3 regions of the Klebsiella sp. I138 genome follow, and region 2 is predicted to be linked to each of the others. Evidence: predicted binding sites of a transcription regulator. Region 2 holds the regulator's gene; each other region holds the start of a gene.
What was found. Region 2 encodes CRP, which controls carbon source genes, mostly activating them, when cyclic AMP is high. Its sites were predicted from a motif close to ATGTGANNNNNNTCACAT; they were not measured.
Positions count from the first base shown of each region.

Region 1 (3,119 bases), 1.1 Mb from region 2:
CAATTGAGCCACCGAGGACATTGAATTTGCTCTCATCCACCTCCCCCGTCGCCTGAGAACGCCCGAGGACCTCACGGGCAAAGCGGTCGCTGGCCAGGCATTGCAGATTCGCCAGCGTTTGCGCGGCAAAAGCCTCATGCATATCAATAAGCGTTAAGTCAGCCAGCGTCAGACCCGCTCTTTCCAGCGCCAGCGGCGTTGACCACGCTGGCCCCAGCAGCATGTCCTGGCGAACATCAATGGCGGTAAAGGCGTAGCTGCGCAGATAGCCAAGCGGAGTTAATCCCAGCGCTTTGGCCTGTGATTCGGTCATCATGATCACCGCCGCGGCGCCGTCGGTTAACGGCGTACTGTTTGCTGCGGTGACGGTCCCATGCTTTCGGTCAAAAGCCGGGCGTAACTTTTGGTAATCAGCCAGTGTTGAATTTTTACGAATGTTGTTGTCGTTTTCCAGCGGCTCACGGTAGGGCGGAGCGTATGCGGTCATCACTTCAGCCGCTAACTTGCCCTCTTCCCAGGCTTTGGCAGCCAGCTGGTGCGAACGATGCGCCAGCGCATCCTGTTGTTCGCGGGTAATTCCCCAGGTTTTTGCCATCTGCTCTGCGGTATCCCCCATCCGTAGCCCGGTCGAATACTCGGCCACCGCAGGCGGTACCGGCAAAAGATCGCGAAGGCGTAAACGGGAGAAGAGCTTCAGGCGCTGTCCGAGGGTGCGCGCTTTATTGGCGTCGACCAGCGTGCGGGCGAGCTTTTTACTGACGCCGATAGGCAATACGGATGAAGAGTCGGCCCCGCCGGCAATTCCTGCGCGGATCGTCCCCGCCATCAGGCTCTCCGCAACGTTTGCGACGGCCTGAAAACTGGTCGCGCAGGCGCGGCTTACGCTGTAAGCATCGGTGTGTACGCTCATGCCGGTACCAAGAACAATTTCACGCGCAATATTCGGCGCTTCCGGCATCTGCACCACCTGGCCAAATACCAGCTGTTCAATCATTTCCGGGGGGATGTCGCTGCGAGCCAGCATTTCGCTGATGACCATTTTCCCCAAATCAACGGCGGGAACACCGTGAAATACCGTGGCCTGACGGGCAAACGGCGTACGTAAACCGCTGACAATGGCAATGCGATCGCCTTGACGGGTGACAAGCGGTAATGCCTGACTCATGACTTTCCCCTGTTAACCGATAAAACCAAGTGGTCTGACCTGATAACAGTTTTAACTAATTTTTTACATTAAGCCAATCGGCGAAGAGAAAAAGTGGGAGCCAAAACACATTGAAAGGAGAAGATAACGCCCCTGACGGGAGGGGCGTTGAAGGGAGATTAACGCAGACCGAGCTGGAAAATCAGGGTTTCGGCTTCACAGCAGAAGACGAAATCGATATCCATTTGTACGCCGCCTTCTACATCGGTAAAGGTCGGGGTAATTTTGCACGGTTCAGATTCCACACCACGCGCTCTTTCAGTCAACGCGGCGAGCGTCTCTTCCGCTGCGGCGCGATTGGCAAAAACGCGGCTGTAAGAGGCGGTGCAATCGGTGTTGTCCATAATGGTGCCAACATCCATACAGCAGCAAACCGGGGTTTCATCTGCACTAACTTTACTCATCGTAGATTTCCTCTGTATATGCACTCAATGGTGCCAGACAATTAATATGCTTATTTTACGCCCGGCCGGGAGCTGCCTCCAGTCGTTAATGACAACAAAAGACCTAAGTGACCGAAATCACACTTAAAAATGATCCAAAACAAGAAATGCCCGTTTTGGTTAATGCCTGTGGGGGCAAATTTGCCAGCTGGATCGCTTTTTTCGCATCACAATTGAAAAATCTCATAAACAAACTTGCAACATCTCATCTGGTCAGACCTATACTCAGCGCACTGGTCTGATTTCTATGTCGTAAAGCAGACCCTACACTTCGCGCTTCTGTTACGGCATGTAACATAGTTTAAATAAAAATAACTCAATGAGGTTATGGGCATGAGCCAGAAAACCCGCTTTACCCAATCTGCCCTCGCAGTGGCTGTAGCACTTGTTTCAACACAGGCCTGGTCAGCAGGCTTTCAGTTAAATGAATTCTCTTCATCAGGCCTTGGTCGCGCCTATTCCGGTGAAGGTGCAATTGCTGACGATGCGGGCAATGCCAGCCGTAACCCAGCATTGATCATGATGTTTGATCGCCCGACGATGTCTGCGGGCGCAGTGTTTGTTGACCCTAATGTCAATATTACCGGCCAGTCTCCAACAGGCAAAAGCCTGAACGCCGATAATATTGCGCCAACAGCATGGGTGCCTAACTTCCACTTTGTGTCGCCAATTAACGATCAGTTTGGTTGGGGGGCGTCTATTACCTCTAACTACGGTCTGGCGACCGAGTACGCCGATGACTATGCCGCCGGGAGCATGGGCGGAAAAACGGACTTAACCACGGCAAACTTCAACCTGAGCGGCGCCTATCGTCTGGACAGTAACTGGAGCTTTGGCTTAGGGTTTGATGCGGTCTATGCGAAAGCCAAGATTGAACGCTATGCGGGCGATTTGGGGCAAATCGTTGCAGGCTCTGGCGCACTGCCGCCGCAGCTGGCAGGCCCTGTTTCGCAAATTCCTGCGGATACGCAAATCGCTCACCTCAACGGTAACGCCTGGGGCTTTGGCTGGAACGCCGGTATTCTTTATGAAGTCGATAAGAATAACCGCTACGGCTTCACCTACCGTTCAGAAGTGAAGATCGACTTTGACGGTAACTACAAGAGCAGCTTACCTTCCGCGTACAACCAGATCCTCGGCAACTTCGGGCTTCCGGCGGGCACCAACGGTCAAACCACCGACGGCTCTCTGACCCTGAACCTGCCTGAAATGTGGGAGCTGTCCGGTTATAACCGCGTCGCGCCGCAGTGGGCTGTCCACTACAGCATGACCTACACCAGCTGGAGTCAGTTCCAGGAGCTGAAAGCTACGGGTAGCAACGGTGAGACGCTGTTCTATAAAGACGAAAGCTTTAAAGACGCCTACCGTATCGCACTGGGTACGACCTATTACTATGACGATAACTGGACCTTCCGTACCGGTATCGCCTTCGATGATAGCCCGGTCCCGGCCAGCACCCGTTCAATCTCCAT
Region 1 is NZ_CP180447.1:178,493-181,611, reverse strand. Features, by position in the region: gene fadI (acetyl-CoA C-acyltransferase FadI) at 1-1,165, opposite strand, end outside; gene ACMYSK_RS00830 (YfcZ/YiiS family protein) at 1,324-1,608, opposite strand; gene fadL (long-chain fatty acid transporter FadL) at 1,981-3,119, shown strand, end outside.
Region 1: the regulator CRP is predicted to act here: its motif matches at 1,714-1,731, upstream of ACMYSK_RS00830 (YfcZ/YiiS family protein).

Region 2 (3,119 bases):
TGCGAATAATCAGGTAGCTCATCAGCGTGACGAGCAGCATCGCGGTGAGCGTATAGCCCTCCGGGACATGAAAGTGCAGCGCCAGTCCGGCGATGGCCAGACCGGCAAGGGTTCCTGCCGCCCGGTGGACGATACGTACTCGCGTCGCGCCGTAGCCGTTTTGGGTCACGAACAGCACCGTCATCAGGATCCAGTAGGGCTTGGGCAGATTCAGGGCGCTACCCATCAGACTGGCTGCCGATAGCATCACGCAGATGCGGGCGGCGTTGCGTAATGCCGGTGATTTCAATGAGAGATAGTTCTTCAGCGCAGGCAGCAGCGGCAGGCGACGTTCTTTATCTGCCATCAGGTTGCGGGCATAGAGCGGGCGCTGGGTACGCAAAACCCGGGCTATTCGACTAAAGTGCCAGGCGCAGAATTGTCCGACCGGGTTGTCAGGATGCTGCCAGGCAATTTTCTCCAGCGCACCGATTTGCTTATCCATATGAAAGCGTTGCGGATAGCGGTGGTACAGAATGTCATCGGCCAGCACCCGCAGGCGGGCAGCTACGGTTTGCGCGTTCCAGCGGATCACCGCCTCCGCGTGGCTGCGCTCTACCAGCTTTTGCACTTCTTCGGGTTGATGCAGGCTGACGGAAATATGTTCCTGTAAATCCAGCGCCACCTGAAAGGCCCGCAACAGACGTTTGTGGTCGTTGCGCTGGTTCGCCGCCAGCATATGCATCTGCTGGTAGCATTGGGTTATCAGGTCCACCACCTTTTGCTGGCGCGTGAGCAGCGGCGGCAGCGAAGTGGCCGGATCGATATGCTGCGTCAGCAGGCTGTATTTCGCTTCGCAGTAGTTAGCCAGCTCCCGATAGAGCAGGCTCAGCGATTCACGCAGCGGCTGTTCGCGCCAGAGCCAAAACCAAAACCAGTTAAACAGGCCATACCACAAGGTCCCGAGAGCGTAGATCAGCAGTGGCTCCCAGACGGGCATGTTCCCGGCAAGGCTCAGGGTAAAGATCGCGGCAATTAACGATGCGGGCAGCAGCCTGGCGTGCAGGGAGCTGATTTCCGCCGTGACGCCAAGCAGCAGCGCCAGGCCACTGAGAATCAGAGGCAGCGGGATATCCTGCTGGAGCAGAAGCTGGACGACCAGGCTGCTGCCGGCAAATAACGAACCGCCAACGATCAATCGCTTAAAAAAGCGTTTGTGAGGTGTATCGAGGCCAGCGACGTTACAACAGGCAGGCACTAACGAGAACAGCAGGCCTTGCTGTAGATGACCGAGGAAGAGACCGATTGCGACAGGCAAACACAACACCAGCGTTTGCCGCAGTGCATAGTTGACTTCCGGGTGGTAAATCAGCCTGCGCCACATAATGGGGAAACAAAAACGGCGTATTGCGGGTGCAATACGCCGTTTTATCGACTTAACGCGTACCGTAGACGACGATAGTTTTACCGTGTGCAGAGATCAGGTTCTGATCTTCCAGCATCTTCAGGATACGGCCAACGGTTTCGCGGGAGCAACCCACGATCTGACCAATTTCCTGACGGGTAATTTTAATCTGCATACCATCAGGATGGGTCATCGCGTCTGGCTGTTTTGCCAGATTCAGCAACGTCTGAGCGATACGCCCGGTGACGTCGAGGAAGGCAAGGTTACCCACTTTTTCTGAGGTTACCTGCAGACGACGAGCCATCTGCGACGACAGACGCATCAGGATGTCCGGGTTGACCTGGATAAGCTGACGGAATTTTTTGTAGGAGATTTCGGCCACTTCACATGCGGTTTTCGCACGTACCCAGGCGCTACGCTCCTGGCCTTCTTCAAACAAGCCTAATTCACCGATGAAATCGCCCTGGTTGAGGTAGGAGAGGATCATCTCTTTCCCTTCTTCATCCTTGATGAGCACAGCCACAGAGCCTTTGACGATGTAGTACAACGTTTCTGCTTTTTCACCCTGGTGGATCAGCGTGCTTTTAGATGGGTACTTATGAATGTGGCAATGAGACAAGAACCATTCGAGGGTAGGGTCTGTTTGCGGTTTGCCAAGCACCATGCGCGGTTATCCTCTGTTATAAGCTATCTCCGGGTGCCGACACAACACGGCATCCGGGCATGCAATCGTATTGTTTCCCTATGCCTGGGAAACGGCTGGTGATTTTTCTTCAGCCTGTAATGTGAACTCCTCTGCATACATGCAGTACATCAATGTAATACTGTAGCATCCTGACTGTTTTAGCATAGCTTTTGCCGCATGTCTCCTGGTGTCTCGCTTCAGCATGATGCAGGTCGCCTTCCGTTGCGAGAATTGTTATGTGCGCGTAATCTGTCAGGAAAATTGCAACCTTGGAGTTAAATTTTATGCAAGCTCGTGTGAAATGGGTTGAGGGGTTAACCTTCATTGGAGAGTCCGCATCGGGTCATCAGATTTTGATGGATGGCAACTCCGGGGATAAAGCGCCAAGCCCGATGGAAATGGTGCTGATGGCGGCGGGTGGATGCAGTGCGATCGATGTCGTGTCTATTTTGCAAAAAGGTCGCCACAACGTGACCAACTGCGAAGTGAAGTTGACGTCGGAACGCCGGGAAGAGGCGCCGCGCCTGTTTACCCATATCAATATGCATTTTATCGTGACTGGCAAAGAGCTGAAAGATGCGGCGGTCTCGCGTGCGGTAGAACTGTCGGCGGAGAAATACTGCTCGGTAGCGCTGATGCTGCAAAAAGCGGTGAACATCACTCATACATTTGAAGTGGTGGAAGCGTAATACCAGATGCCCGGTGGCGCGATGCTTACCGGGCTTACACCGTTTTGTCGCGCCGCCCGGCCATTTAAATCGCTTTGCCTTCCATCAGGCGCTCTACCAGCGGCGTCATAATGAGTTCCATCGCCAGCCCCATTTTCCCGCCCGGCACTACCAGCGTATTGATATGTGAGATAAACGAGCCCTGTAGCATCGCGAGCAGCCAGGGGAAATCGATATCCCGCAGGTTGCGGAAGTGAATCACCACAAAACTTTCATCCAGAGACGGAATGCCTTTCGCCGCAAACGGGTTGGAGGTATCGACGGTGGGAACGCGCTGGAAGTTGATATGCGTGCGTGAAAACTGTGGCGTAATGAAGTTGAT
Region 2 is NZ_CP180447.1:4,598,946-4,602,064, forward strand. Features, by position in the region: gene ACMYSK_RS21395 (YccS/YhfK family putative transporter) at 1-1,363, opposite strand, end outside; gene crp (cAMP-activated global transcriptional regulator CRP) at 1,416-2,048, opposite strand; gene ACMYSK_RS21405 (OsmC family protein) at 2,354-2,758, shown strand; gene ACMYSK_RS21410 (phosphoribulokinase) at 2,823-3,119, opposite strand, start outside.

Region 3 (3,119 bases), 1.4 Mb from region 2:
CAGCAATAATGCACTATGGTCAAAAATGCTGGTGGAAGACGACCCTGGCTTTTTCGCAAAATTGTCGCAAGCGCAGAAGCCACGCTTTTTGTGGATTGGATGTTCTGATAGCCGGGTGCCTGCTGAACGGTTAACCGGCCTTGAGCCCGGCGAACTGTTTGTCCATCGTAACGTCGCCAATCTGGTGATTCATACCGACCTGAACTGTCTGTCCGTGGTGCAGTATGCCGTCGATGTGCTGGAAGTCGAGCATATCATTATCTGCGGCCACTATGGCTGCGGTGGCGTACAGGCGGCGGTAGAAAACACCGAACTGGGGCTTATCGATAACTGGCTGCTGCATATTCGCGATATCTGGTTCAAACACAGCTCTCTGCTGGGCGAAATGCCCGAGGAGCGTCGGCTGGATACGTTATGTGAGTTGAACGTGATGGAGCAGGTCTATAACCTGGGCCACTCGACCATTATGCAGTCGGCGTGGAAGCGGGGTCAGAAGGTCACCATCCACGGCTGGGCCTACGGTATCCATGACGGGCTGTTACGCGATCTTGATGTGACCGCCGTCAGCCGCGAAACCCTTGAACAGCGCTACCGTCAGGGGATTTCCAACCTCAAGAGCAAACACATCAACCACAAGTAACCCGCCCGTTTCGGAAAACCCCGGCAGCGCAGCGCGCTATCGTCCGGGGTCGCGTGAAACCTTACTCGTCCAGCAGGACCACTTTGCCGACGTACGGCAGATGGCGATAGCGCTGGGCGTAATCAATCCCGTAACCGACCACGAACTCATCCGGGATAGCAAAACCAACAAACTCAACCGGGACGTTCACTTCACGGCGGCTTGGCTTATCCAGCAGCGTACAAATAGCCAGAGATTTCGGCTCACGCAGGCTGAGAATTTCACGCACTTTAGACAGCGTGTTGCCGGAATCGATAATGTCTTCCACGATCAATACGTCTTTACCGCGAATGTCTTCGTCCAGATCTTTCAGGATTTTAACGTCACGGGTCGTCGACATGCCGCTGCCGTAGCTGGAGGCGGTCATAAAATCGACTTCATGCGGCACCTGCACTTCACGACACAGGTCGGCCATAAACATAAATGAGCCGCGCAGCAGCCCCACCAGCACCATTTCGCTGCCGCTGTCTTTGTAGCATTCGTTGATTTGACGACCCAGTTCGGCGATACGCGCTTTGATCTCGGCTTCCGGGATCATCACTTCTACAGTATGTTTCATTAAACTAACCATTTGATTCTTAAGATAAATCATCAACTCCGTTGCGAATGCACCGACGTTGACCGGCAAGCTATGCAGTATACCAGTAAAAAGAAATATGCGATGCAGGGAATAATAAAGCCCATTTTGTGATTCCGATCACACTTGTTAAATCCTATAATTAATTGCAATTAAAAAATTAACAAACAACCGAGTGTCTTTCTATGGCAGAAACAAAGTCTCAACAATCACGGCTTCTCGTGACGCTGACAGCTCTCTTTGCAGCGTTCTGCGGCCTGTATCTTCTTATTGGTGGGGTATGGCTGGCGGCTATTGGCGGCTCCTGGTATTACCCTATCGCTGGTCTGGTGATGCTGGGCGTCACCGTGATGCTGTGGCGGGGTAAGCGCTCAGCGCTCTGGCTCTATGCTGTACTGCTTCTCGCTACCATGGTCTGGGGCGTCTGGGAAGTCGGTTTTGACTTCTGGGCGCTCACTCCCCGCAGCGATATCCTGGTCTTCTTCGGCATCTGGCTTATTCTGCCTTTTGTCTGGCGTCGTCTGCCAATCCCATCGGGCGGCGCAGTCGCTGGCCTGGTTGTTGCCCTGCTGATCAGCGGCGGCATCCTGACCTGGGCCGCATTGAATGACCCACAGGAAGTGAACGGTACCCTGAACGCCGATGCGACGCCTGCGGCGCCAATCTCCGCGGTTGCCGATGGCGACTGGCCAGCATACGGTCGTAATCAGGAAGGCCAACGCTACTCGCCGTTGAAGCAGATCAACGCTGATAACGTGAAAAACCTGAAAGAAGCCTGGGTGTTCCGCACCGGCGACCTGAAGCAGCCGAACGATCCGGGTGAAATCACCAACGAAGTGACGCCGATTAAAGTGGGGAACATGCTGTATCTGTGTACCGCCCACCAGCGTCTGTTCGCACTTGATGCAGCCACCGGGAAAGAGAAATGGCACTTTGACCCGCAGCTGAATACGGATCCTTCCTTCCAGCACGTGACCTGCCGCGGCGTCTCTTATCACGAAGCGAAAGCAGATAACGCACCGGCAGACGTCGTTGCCAACTGCCCTCGCCGCATTATTTTGCCGGTCAACGATGGTCGCCTGTTCGCCATTAACGCCGACAATGGTCAGCTGTGCGAATCCTTTGCCAACAAAGGTATTCTCAATCTGCAGACCAATATGCCGGTCACCACGCCGGGGATGTACGAACCGACGTCTCCGCCCATCGTGACCGACACGACCATTATCATTGCGGGTGCTGTAACCGATAACTTCTCTACCCGCGAGCCGTCTGGCGTTATTCGCGGCTTCGATGTGAACACCGGTAAACTGCTGTGGGTGTTCGATCCGGGCGCGAAAGATCCGAACGCGATTCCGACTGATGAGCATCACTTCACGCTGAACTCTCCGAACTCCTGGGCACCGGCGGCCTATGATGCCAAACTGGACCTCGTGTATCTGCCGATGGGCGTCACCACTCCGGATATCTGGGGCGGCAACCGTACGCCGGAACAGGAACGTTACGCCAGCGCTATCGTGGCGCTGAACGCGACTACCGGTAAGCTGGCATGGAGCTATCAGACCGTTCACCACGATCTGTGGGATATGGATATGCCGTCTCAGCCAACGCTGGCGGATATCGACGTCAACGGTAAAACCGTGCCGGTCATCTACGCTCCGGCGAAAACCGGCAATATTTTCGTCCTCGACCGCCGCAATGGCGAACTGGTTGTCCCGGCACCGGAAAAACCGGTTCCTCAGGGCGCAGCGAAAGGCGACTACGTCTCTAAAACTCAGCCGTTCTCCGACCTGAGCTTCCGTCCGAAGAAAGATTTGACCGGTGCGGATATGTGGGGCGCCACCATGTTCGATCAGCTGGTGTGCC
Region 3 is NZ_CP180447.1:3,197,123-3,200,241, forward strand. Features, by position in the region: gene can (carbonate dehydratase) at 1-640, shown strand, start outside; gene hpt (hypoxanthine phosphoribosyltransferase) at 702-1,238, opposite strand; gene ACMYSK_RS14945 (glucose/quinate/shikimate family membrane-bound PQQ-dependent dehydrogenase) at 1,442-3,119, shown strand, end outside.
Region 3: the regulator CRP is predicted to act here: its motif matches at 1,365-1,382, upstream of hpt (hypoxanthine phosphoribosyltransferase).